One region of the Marinobacter fonticola genome, then DNA from elsewhere that is predicted to be linked to it. Evidence: predicted binding sites of a transcription regulator. Region 1 holds the regulator's gene; each other region holds the start of a gene.
The links. Region 1 encodes sigma-54, which starts transcription at its own class of promoters, with help from an activator protein. Its sites were predicted from a motif close to ANTGGCATNNANNTTGCTNT; they were not measured.

Region 1 (2,991 bases):
CAGATCATAACGTGCGAGAGACCCTGGATATCTGCGAAAATGCCTATATCGTCAGTGGAGGCCACATCATCGCCTCCGGACATGCCGACGACATACTGGCAAATCAGCAGGTCAAGGAAGTTTATTTAGGCAACGAATTTCGCCTGTAACAAGAATCGGCGTGAGATGAGTTCAACTGATGCCAAACGCAGTACAGAAAGCAATACAGAAGAGCAAAAGCACTCACAGAACCACAGCCCGGCATCTTGTCTGATGCTTCCATCTTGTCTGATGCTTCAAAGGGGCTGGCTGTCGCATATTTCTGCGAAAACGCTAAACTCGAAACATGGCCGTCCGAGTATGGGCTCAAACATCGGCGGCCAGAACGTTGTCATCTGCACACCCATGGCAGTAAACTTCGGCAAAGAAATTGCTTGTAGAACTAAGTCGCCACTTTCTAAGTCCGGGATCAATGCCCTATAACTCCGGGCGCGACGTGGTTCGGCAAAAAATTAACGCCGAGAGCATTAGGGTGACGGGATAAATCAATGGTAATGAAAGCTTCGCTCCAGCTTAAGCTGGGTCAGCAGCTCACCATGACACCGCAGTTGCAGCAGGCCATACGCCTTCTGCAACTGTCGACGCTGGATCTTCAGCAAGAGATCCAACAAGCGCTGGACTCCAACCCGATGCTGGAAACCTCCGAGGAGGAGGAAGGCTCGGACACGTCCGCCGAGAACGAAAACAGCAGCAACGAGGCTGAATCCAAAGAGCAGAATGATTCAGACTCCCAGCAGGAAGACAATAGCTGGGATGAACCGAGCGAAGAGCCGGATTGGTCTGCCGACAACCAGCAGGACATCCCCGACGATCTCCCGGTCGATACAGCCTGGGACGACATCTACCAATCCGCACCTACCTCAGCCTCCCGCGGCGACGACGAAGACGACAGCGACTTTGAGTCTCGCAACTCACCGACAGAAACCCTCCAGGATCACCTGCTCTGGCAACTCAACCTGACGCCCATGAGCGACCGCGACCGCGCCATTGCACACGCGCTGCTGGATTCGGTGGATACCCGCGGCTACCTCATCACGAGCGTCGAGGATATCCACGCGGGATTGGAGGACGAAGCCGACGAGGACCCTCTGGAACTGGACGAAGTCGAGGCGGTCCTGCGCCGGCTCCAGCATTTCGATCCGCCGGGGGTTTTTGCCCGCGATCTGCAGGAATGTTTACTGATTCAGCTTAACCAGTTGCCGCATGACACGCCCTGGCTACCGCAGGCGCGCCTGGTCATCAGTCACTACATCAACCTGCTGGGCAACCGTGATTACGCTCAACTCCTACGCCGCAGCCGCCTCACCGAAGAACAACTCAAGGCCGTACTCGCGCTGATCCAGACACTGAATCCGCGTCCGGGCGACTCCATGGAGCAAGGCGAACCCGACTATGTGGTGCCGGATGTGGTGGTGAGCAAATCGAAAGGCCGGTGGCGCGTCGAACTGAACCCGGAAATCGCCCCTCGGATCCGGGTGAACGCCGGTTACGCCGCGCTGATCCGGCGGGCGGACAGTAGCGCCGACAACACCTATTTGCGCGATCAGTTGCAGGAGGCCAAGTGGTTTATCAAGAGCCTACAAAGCCGTAACGAAACCCTGCTTAAAGTCGCCACCCGTATTGTCGAACATCAGCAAGGCTTTCTCGATCATGGCGAGGAGTCGATGAAGCCTCTCATTCTGTCCGATATCGCCCAGGCGGTCGGCATGCATGAGTCGACCATCTCGCGGGTCACCACCCAGAAGTACATGCATACGCCCCGCGGCATTTTCGAGCTGAAGTATTTCTTCTCCAGCCACGTCAGCACGAACGAAGGCGGGGAGTGTTCGTCCACGGCAATCCGTGCCATGATCAAGAAACTGGTGGCGGCGGAAACGCCAAAGAAGCCGCTTAGCGATAGCAAAATCGCCGCCCTACTTGGCGATCAGGGTATCAACGTCGCCCGGCGAACAGTTGCCAAATATCGCGAAGCCATGCATATACCGCCGTCCAACGAACGTAAACGATTGGTATAACGCAAATACGGATACAGCGTAAGACCGTTATGAGGGACAGCCGCCCTCAAGTCCGGGCGGCCAGACATAATTTCAGGCGTCCGCCGCACGCGACGGGCTCAACATCGGGCGCGCTCTTAAGCGCCCGTGCATGTCGACAAGTAGGAGAAGCCTATGCAACTCAATATGTCAGGTCACCATGTCGAATTAACCCCTCCCCTGAAAGAGTATGTGTCTGAAAAATTTCAAAAACTTGAACGTCATTTCGACCATATCAGCAACTGTCAGGTGACCCTGTCCGTGGTAAAACTCCGCCATACCGCTGAAGCCACGCTGCATGTCGTCGGCGGGGAGGTTCACGCAAAGGCTCAGAACGAAGACATGTATGCGGCGATCGATTCGCTCGTGGACAAACTTGATCGGCAGATCCTGAAGCACAAGGAGAAGACGGTCGACCGAATGCACGGCGCAGCCAGTCGCTAGCCGCTTCATTAAGCGTCAATCGTTATCCGTTTCATATTAGGAAAGCATTCCATCCATGACGGAAACACCTTTAACCATACAGTCCATCCTGGTTCCCGAGCTCACCCTTAGCGGTGTGCCGGGAACCAGCAAGAAGCGAATCCTGGAATTGATCGCCGAGCATATTGCTCGGCGCTATCCAGAGCTTGAGGAAGCCCAGATTTTCAACAATCTGGTCTCCCGCGAGCGCCTGGGCAGCACAGGCATTGGCCAGGGTATCGCCATTCCTCACTGTCGCCTCGAAAACTGCAACCACGTCATTGGTGCGCTTCTGACCCTGGAAGAAGGCGTTGCCTTCGATGCCATCGACAACCAGCCGGTTGATTTACTCTTCGTGCTGATCGTGCCAAAGGAGGCAACCAGCGAACATCTTGAGTTGCTCAGCCAGTTGGCCGAGAAATTCAATGAACGCACTTTCTGCGAGCGCCTGCGTCGA
Region 2 (2,991 bases), 1.4 Mb from region 1:
CCAGGCCGACGATATCGACCGTGGCCACATCGTCCCAGCCCAGCTCCTTGGTTTCACTCGGTCCCGGCAGGGCCTTGCCCCCATTATCGCTACCCGGCTGAGAGCCAGGTGCCGGCGCAGTACGGGGCGCACCGCCGCCACGGGCCGGAAAGACGCTGTCATCCTCTTCGACTTGCTGCTGCTGATGCTTCCAGATGTAGTAGGCCAGACCCGCAGAGAGAAAGCCCAGACCGAGAAAGGCGACGTGGGGCATTCCGGGAATCGCACCGAGAATGATCAGAATAGCGGCCGCAATACCCAGGGCTCTTGGCGCGGTAAACATCTGGGACAGAATCTGCTGGCCCATGTCCTGGCTGGTGGTGACCCGCGTCACCATGATGGCGGCCGACGTGGACAGCAGCAGTGATGGAATCTGCGCAACCAGACCGTCACCGATCGTCAGCAGCGCGTAGCTGCGCATGGCGTCGACGAAGGCCAAATCGTGCTGCAGCATGCCGATGACGACACCGCCAATGATGTTAATAAAGAGGATCAGCAGACCAGCGATCGCATCCCCCTTAACAAACTTGCTGGCACCGTCCATGGAACCGTAGAAATCCGCTTCCTCGGCGATTTCCGAACGCCGGGCTTTGGCTTCGTCCTGGTTGATCAGGCCCGCGTTGAGGTCGGCATCGATGGCCATCTGCTTGCCTGGCATCGCATCCAGGGTAAAGCGGGCGCTGACTTCGGACACCCGGCCGGCGCCCTTGGTCACCACCATGAAGTTGATGATCATCAGGATCGCGAAGACCACCAGACCCACGGCGTAGTTGCCACCGATCAAAACCTCGCCAAAGGATTCGATAACCTTACCGGCTGCGGCCCCGCCTTCGTGGCCGTTCAGCAAGACGATACGGGTAGACGCAACGTTCAAGGCCAGACGCAACAACGTCGCGACCAGCAACACCGTCGGGAACGCCGCAAACTCCATCGGCCGCATGGCGTACACACACACCAGCAGAATCACGATGGACAGCGTGATATTGAAGGTAAACAGCACGTCCAGCAGGAAAACCGGCATCGGCAGGATCATCATGCCCAGCAAGGCCATCAGCAGGAGCGGAACACCCAGATTGCCGCTAGTCAGCGATTTGACGTTATTGAGGACCAGTGCTCTGTCCACCACCCGTAGATCTCCTCATGAGCGTATTAAGCCGCGTACCGTGATGTCGTATTTTTGACGGCACGCCTGCATCTGAGAGTGTTAGCGCAATATCCATACCAATAACGTGAAATCCGTAAAAACAGAGACCTACCCCGTCAAGGCAGACTGTCCGCCCCGCCTATGTGGACTGACCCTGCCAAGTATGTGGACTGACTGACCCTGCCAAGTAAGGTATCCTTATTAGCATTTTGGATGCCCCGGTACGCATTCGCGCCGTCGTCTTCTTCGAGAACCCGAACGATAAAGGTGAATCATGCCCGTCCACGAGGTAAAGCACCCCCTCATCCGCCATAAACTCGGCCTGATGCGCCGGGCCGATATCAGCACCAAGAATTTCCGTGAACTCGCCCAGGAAGTCGCCGCCCTGCTAACCTACGAAGCGACCCAGGATTTCCAGCTGGAAAAGCACACTCTCGAGGGATGGGCAGGACCGGTCGAAGTGGAACGCCTGAGTGGCAAAAAAGTCACCATCGTGCCCATCCTCCGAGCCGGGATGGGCATGCTGGAAGGTGTGTTGACATTGATCCCCGGCGCACGGGTCAGCGTGGTGGGTCAGGTGCGTAACGAAGAAACCCTGGAAGCCAGTACTTACCTGGAAAAACTGGTAGGCGAACTGGACCAGCGTCTGGCCATGATCGTCGACCCGATGCTCGCCACAGGCGGCTCAATGATCTCCACCATCGACTTGCTAAAGAAAGCTGGTAGCACCGAGATCCGCGCGCTGGTCCTGGTGGCGGCACCCGAGGGTATTGAAAAGGTCCTGGAGGCGCATCCTGACGTGTCCATTTACACGGCCTCCATCGATGACCGGCTCAACGAGAAAGGCTATATCCTGCCCGGCCTCGGCGACGCTGGGGACAAGATTTTCGGCACCAAGCAAAAGGACCACTGACGATGCAAAGCACCCCGAACGAACCGGTATGGCGCCAGGTCATTTCTGGCGCGCAGATGTTGCTGGTCGCCTTCGGCGCCCTGGTGCTCATGCCCTTGATTACGGGAATGGATCCCAATGTCGCTCTATTCACGGCCGGTATCGGCACGCTGCTTTTTCAGATCATCACCGGCGGTCAGATTCCCATTTTCCTGGCGTCGTCCTTTGCGTTTATCGCACCGATAATCGCTGCCAAAGCCAAGTTCGGCATGGAAGAAACCCTGGGTGGATTGGTCGCAGCGGGTATTCTCTACATGCTTCTCAGCGCTCTGGTGAAATGGCGCGGCACCGGCTTTCTCAATCGCCTGCTGCCACCGGTAGTTATCGGACCGGTGATTATGGTCATCGGCCTGAGCCTGGCGCCGGTCGCGGTCAATATGGCGATGGGTAAAGCCGGTGACGGCAGCGCACAGCTTGTGCCCTATACGACGGCTATCTTGATCGCCATGGCGTCGCTGGCCACGACCATCGTGTTTGCCGTGTTCACCAAGGGAATCTTTCGGTTGATTCCGATCCTGTTCGGCGTTCTCGTCGGCTACGTCCTCTCCGCCTTCGCGGGCATCGTCGACCTGACCCCGATTCGGGAAGCCGTGTGGCTTGGACTGCCGAACTTCGTTGCACCGGAGTTCACCTGGGCTGCGATCCTGTTCATGATTCCGGTTGCCATCGCGCCGGCGGTGGAGCACATCGGCGACATCCTGGCCATCGGCACCGTCACCCGTAAGGATTATCTGAAAAAGCCCGGGCTGCACCGCACGCTGCTGGGCGACGGGGTGGCGACCAGCACGGCCGCCCTGCTCGGCGGCCCGCCCAACACGACGTATTCCGAAGTCACCGGCGCGGTCATGCTAACCCG
Region 3 (2,991 bases), 1.4 Mb from region 1:
GGCGCGATGCCGCTGGCCGAAATCTTTTACGGCATGACCAGCAAGGGCTTCCTGATCGGCGATATCCTGCGGGAAATCAATCTGAAGCTTTGGCGTATCCTGCCAACCGATATGTTCTGCTGTGCCGCCTTCTTGGAGTTGGATTTCCACCTCGGCAACCTCACGTTCTGGAACGGTGGTTTGCCGGCCGGATTTCTCATGCGCCGCGACCAAGATTTATTGCCGCTGCCGTCGCGTCACCTACCGTTGGGTGTTGTCTCCGGCGATCGCTTCTCCGCGGAAGTGGATACGGTGAAAGTGGAAGAGGGCGACACCATACTGTTCGTTACCGATGGTGTGCCGGAAGCCACCAATGCTCATGGGGACATGTTCGGCGAAGCCCGGCTGCGTGAAGTGCTCGACGCGTGCGACACGGATCGGTCCGCGTTGGAGGCCGTCCTGGCAGCGATCCAATCCTTTACCGACACGGAGCAAACCCGAGACGATCTGACGCTGGTCTCGGTCGATGTGGCGCTATCGGCGGTGCTGGATGAGCTGCCTCAACGGGTCGCGCAATCGGCTCTGGGCGGTCCGGCGCGCTGGACTTGCGAGTACGAAGTGGCGGGTGAAACTTTGTCCCAGTTCAATCCGCTGCCTCTGCTGCTGCATATTTGCATGGAGGTTCCGGGTTTGAGGCGGCGGAGCGGCGAGGTCTACACCATACTCTCGGAGCTGTACACCAACGCGCTGGAGCACGGCGTACTCAAGCTGCCCTCTAGTTGGAAAAGTTCGCCCGAGGGGTTTGGCCACTACTATGCTGAGCGAGAGCGGCGTCTGCGCAGTGCCGGCAAGCACGATACCGTACGCTTTCGGCTCCAGCATGAAACAGGTCAGAAGGGCGGCGAGCTCCGGGTCAGTTGCAGCGATAGCGGGGAGGGCTTCGACTATACTGATGGCGCATTGTCTTCTCTTGAGAACGATGGTTACGCTGGGCGGGGCCTGGCGTTGCTGCATCAACTGTGTGAGTCGCTGACACACCGGGGCAGCGGGAATGAAGTCGAGGCCGTCTATTGCTGGTCCATTGATTCCCGGTAGCCCTCCGCGATGTCATGAGCGGTACCGCGCTGAGCGCCGGGCACGACGTGTCTGCTGGGGCCAAGCCGCAAGCGAGCGCCCATGTGCAGTAGACCTGTTGTGCAGTAGACCTGTAAGGAGACGAGACGACCATGAACCAAAAGCCACATCTGGATGGCGAAGCCCTGGCGGAACTGCGTGAAGTCATGGAGGACGAGTTCGAGGTTCTGATCAGGACCTATCTGAGCGACTCCAGCGAACGGCTTGATGCGCTGCGCTCGTCGTTGCGGGAGCGCAACGTGGATGCATTCACCAAGTCGGCCCACAGTTTCAAAGGCAGCTGCATCAATATCGGAGCGCCGCGCCTCGGTTCCCTGTGCTCGGACGCGGAATTGGCCGGACGAGAAGACCGGCTCGATGAAGCGGTGCACATTCTGGACGATATACAAAGCGAGTTTTCTGCGGTTCGCGAACTCCTGGAACGGACACTGATCCGATGAATGTTTCTACCTGACCACCCTCGATGCGCGTTGATGGCTCTTTGGCAGTGACTCTACCGCGCCCTGGCGGGTTGTCCTTTCCTTAGCGCCTATTGGACTTCGTATTGTTGACACCTGTCTTGTATTAAAAAGATTGGCACCTATCTTGCTCCGAAACAAACAATTGTTCTAACTACGCCAAAACGGCAAGAGGTTGCCATGTCCGGAATGGTGCTGACGCCTGTGTCACCCACCCCTGAAAAAACAATTGAACGTCAAGGTTCTGCGTCGGAGAGCGAGCGGCCGGCGGAGAGGTTTGAAGCTGTCTCGGCGCGTGAAAAGGCGCGTCTGGAGCAAAAGGACGCGCGGCAGGATCGTGCCGATCGCGTGGCCGAGGAAGACCGGGTGGCCAGGCAAAAGTCGGAGCAGCAGCGCCTGGAGGAAAATCGGGCCAAGCCGGCTGAAAACGCGGACGAGTCTGGAAAACCAAACGAGAGCGCCAGGTCGGGCGATAAAGCCTCAGAATCGTCACCAGCAGATAAGGAGACGACCGCTGAGAGTGCCGGTGACGCTTCTGAGACGCCGGATCAGCAAACTGGCGCCATCGGCGACGAAATTTTGCCGATGTTGTTTGGCCTGCCTTTGCCGCAGGAAAGCGTAACTCAAGGCCCGCGGAGCCTGACCACAGGTGTGGGCACGCAGATGGGCACGCAGAGTAGCGGGATGGCGGGCGTTTCCACCGCGGTCATGGACAAACTGATGATGCAGCCCTTGCAGCAGGGCAGTGCGGGTGGTGGAAGCGATTCCGATAGCTTGCTGGGCATGAAGAGCGAGCAGCTCGGCGCGTTGGTCGGTAAGTCGGCCTTGGGCGCCGACGGCAAGGCGGCGGATTTTTCCGCCCAGCTTGCGCGTTTCCAGGGGAGTGGGGAGACGGGCGCCCTGCAAAACAATGCCACGGCCTTGCAGCGGGGTCTGGAAGGGCGCGAGTCCCAGGCCACCCTGAAAAGCTATTCCACCAGCCTGGACCTGCCGGTTCAGCACGCCCAATGGGGTGAGAAAGTGACGGGTAAGCTGGCTTGGTTGACCGCCCAGCGCATGTCCACTGCGGAAATTCATATCACTCCGCCGGATCTCGGTCCCCTGGAGGTTCGTGTTCAGGTCCAGCAGGATCAGGCTCACGTGACCGTCCACGCGACGCACTCCGCTGTACGTGATCAGCTTGAACTGAATGGTCACCGGCTGCGCGATATGCTGCAGGAAAATGGCCTCACTCTGGAGAAGTTCGAGGTTTCGGCCGACGCCTCCGACCAGGGCGCTCAGCAGCAACTTGCGGATGAGGGCCAGTCTGGTCGCTACGGCTTCGGTTCCGAAGGTGAAGGCGATGGCTTGGAAGATACCTTGGGTAGCGGCAGTTTGGACCTGAGCTGGCGCGGCGAGGTTGACCTCTACGCCTAAGATG
Region 4 (2,991 bases), 2.1 Mb from region 1:
GTGTTTGATGATGCCGCCGATGTAGTACAGGGCCATCTCGCTCAGGCCGGCGTAGCCGTCGCCCGCAAAGATGTTCTTGCCGTCCTTGTTCAAGGACATGTGAACGTGCATACCGGAACCGTTGTCACCCACGACCGGCTTAGGCATGAACGTGGCTGTTTTGCCGTAGGCGTGAGCCACGTTGTGCACGCAATACTTGAGGATCTGCACTTCGTCGGCCTTCTTGGTCAGCGTGTTGGCGCCAACGCCGATTTCGCACTGACCAGCGGTGCCTACTTCGTGGTGATGAACTTCGATTTCCAGGCCCATGGACTCCATGGCCGCACACATGGCGCCACGCAGGTCGTGCAGGCTGTCAACCGGCGGAACCGGGAAATAGCCGCCTTTCACACCCGGACGGTGACCGATGTTGTTGCGCTCGAAATCTTCGCCGGAAACCCAGGCGGCTTCCTCAGAGTAGATTTCGTACATAGCGCCGTTCATGTCGGTGCGCCACTTGACGGAGTCGAATACGAAGAACTCAGGCTCCGGGCCGAACAGTGCGCCATCGGCAATGCCGGTGGACTTCAGGTATTCTTCGGCGCGACGGGCGACGGAACGCGGATCGCGCTCGTAACCCTGCATGGTGGTCGGCTCGACGATATCGCAGGTGATGTTCAGCGTGGTTTCTTCGGTGAACGGATCGATAACACCGGTGCTGTCGTCCGGCATCAGGATCATGTCGGATTCGTTGATGCCTTTCCAGCCGGAGATGGAAGAGCCATCGAACATCTTGCCGTCGGTGAAAAAGTCGTCGTCGATTTCAGAAGTGGGCATCGTCACGTGTTGCTCTTTGCCGCGGCTGTCGGTAAACCGCAGGTCAATCCACTTCACTTCGTATTCTTTGATCAGGTCAAGCGTCTTGGACATTACGCATACTCCGTCAGTTTATGTCTTTTGTGGAGCCGGCTCGGCTGAATGGCCTTGAAACAGCCCGTTCAGCGTCCGATTCATTCGACAGGCGCAGGGCAGCTTATCAAAAGTGCTGCGGCCGTGCCTGCAAATTCGGCTGCAAACAGTTAAGCAAAGCGCTTGCCAATATTGTTGGCTCGGTCGATGGTGGTGCAGCGTGAGCATTTACAGGGCGGAAGCTGCACCCTAACGCAGGGTGGCAGGGCAGGGATAGTGCGCTTTATGCTCTAAATTGGTGCAATAATGGTATTTATGCATCCTTTTGGACCGTTGACGGTGTTCAGCTGAATCGTCTCGTGTCAGCCGGAACCGTTGGTCACAATTTGAGCGCATTGCTTGAGTTGACGTAGTTACTCGGGCCGGTTTTCGATATACTGCGCGCGCCCGAGGGTGACCTCCAATATCTGGCGCCCACAGCCGGAGCTGTCGAAGCGCTCCTTAACCGAACATTTCCCCGATTTGAGATGGCATGCCGGACAGGCTTCCTGTTTCCTTATATAGGCCCCTCTCAGGTCAGTTGCATGCCGCAGGATTTTTTTGTGATCGAAAAACGCCGAAATATCGCCATCATTGCTCACGTCGACCATGGTAAGACGACGCTGGTCGACAAGCTGCTGGAGCAGTCCGGTACCCTGGACCGCAAATCCAGTGGCGCCGAGCGAATCATGGACTCCAACGACCAGGAGAAAGAGCGGGGCATCACCATCCTCGCCAAGAACACCGCGATTCGTTGGAACGAGTACCAGATCAATATTGTCGACACCCCGGGCCACGCCGATTTTGGCGGTGAGGTTGAGCGTGTCATGTCTATGGTGGACTCGGTACTGTTGTTGGTGGACGCCGTCGATGGCCCCATGCCGCAGACCCGCTTCGTCACCCAGAAAGCGTTCGACCGTGGCCTGAAGCCGATCGTAGTGGTGAATAAGGTTGACCGTCCCGGCGCGCGTCCGGATTGGGTGATCAACGAAGTTTTCGATCTATTCGACCGCCTGGGTGCGACCGACGAGCAACTGGACTTTCCCATCGTCTACGCTTCGGCTCTGAACGGCATTGCCGGCCCGGAAGCGGATCAGCTGGCGGACGATATGACGCCGCTGTTCGAGGCCATCACGCATCACGTCCCGGCGCCGGATGTCGACATGGACGCCCCGTTCCAGATGCAGATTTCCCAGCTGGACTACGACAGCTACGTGGGCGTAATCGGTATTGGCCGTATCACCCGCGGCAAGCTGCGTCCCGGTCAGCAGGTAGCGGTAATCGACCGGCATGATAAGAAGCGCAACGCCAAGGTGCTTGAGGTCAAAGGTTTCCACGGATTGCAGCGGGTGCCGGTGGAAGAGGCCAGTGCCGGTGACATCGTGTGTATCAGCGGCATCAGCGAGCTGTTCATTTCCGACACATTGTGCGATCCGCAGAATGCCGAGCGTTTGCCGGCCCTGACGGTGGACGAGCCGACCGTGAGCATGACCTTCCAGGTCAACGACTCGCCGTTTGCCGGTCGGGAAGGCAAGTTCGTCACCAGTCGCAACATCCGTGAGCGCCTGGACAAAGAGCTGCTGCATAACGTCGCGTTACGCGTGGTCCAAGGCGAATCCTCCGAAAAGTTCAAGGTGTCGGGCCGGGGCGAGCTTCACCTGTCCGTGCTGATCGAAAATATGCGCCGCGAAGGCTTCGAGCTGGGTGTGTCCCGTCCCGAAGTCGTGCAGCGGGAAGTCGACGGTGAAATTCACGAGCCGTACGAGTTCGTCGTGATCGACGTGGAAGAGCAGCACCAGGGCTCCATCATGGAAGTTATGGGCCTGCGTCGCGCCGATCTGAAGAACATGGTGCCGGATGGCCGTGGCCGCACCCGCCTGGAATTCATCATGCCGGCACGGGGCCTGATCGGTTTCCGTAACCAGTTCCTCACCATGACCTCGGGCACGGGGATTATCACCAACGTGTTCGATCACTACGGCCCGGTGAAGGGTGGCGATATCGAGCATCGCAACAACGGTGTACTGGTCTCGATGGTCGACGGCAAAATTCTTGGCTACGCGC

Region 2: a site for sigma-54 is predicted at 1,246-1,265, ahead of flhA (flagellar biosynthesis protein FlhA). Genes of this name have one in related genera too.
Region 3: a site for sigma-54 is predicted at 1,686-1,705, ahead of FXO11_RS07100 (flagellar hook-length control protein FliK). Genes of this name have one in related genera too.
Region 4: a site for sigma-54 is predicted at 1,060-1,079, ahead of glnA (glutamate--ammonia ligase). Genes of this name have one in related genera too.

The regions. Positions count from the first base shown of each region.
Region 1 covers NZ_CP043042.1:2,993,043-2,996,033, forward strand. Annotated here, with positions in the region: gene lptB (LPS export ABC transporter ATP-binding protein) at 1-149, shown strand, start outside; gene FXO11_RS13325 (RNA polymerase factor sigma-54) at 534-2,054, shown strand; gene hpf (ribosome hibernation-promoting factor, HPF/YfiA family) at 2,208-2,516, shown strand; gene ptsN (PTS IIA-like nitrogen regulatory protein PtsN) at 2,572-2,991, shown strand, end outside.
Region 2 covers NZ_CP043042.1:1,597,093-1,600,083, reverse strand. Annotated here, with positions in the region: gene flhA (flagellar biosynthesis protein FlhA) at 1-1,090, opposite strand, end outside; gene upp (uracil phosphoribosyltransferase) at 1,458-2,096, shown strand; gene FXO11_RS07150 (uracil-xanthine permease family protein) at 2,099-2,991, shown strand, end outside.
Region 3 covers NZ_CP043042.1:1,586,707-1,589,697, forward strand. Annotated here, with positions in the region: gene FXO11_RS07090 (ATP-binding SpoIIE family protein phosphatase) at 1-1,074, shown strand, start outside; gene FXO11_RS07095 (Hpt domain-containing protein) at 1,206-1,553, shown strand; gene FXO11_RS07100 (flagellar hook-length control protein FliK) at 1,752-2,987, shown strand.
Region 4 covers NZ_CP043042.1:864,789-867,779, forward strand. Annotated here, with positions in the region: gene glnA (glutamate--ammonia ligase) at 1-909, opposite strand, end outside; gene typA (translational GTPase TypA) at 1,491-2,991, shown strand, end outside.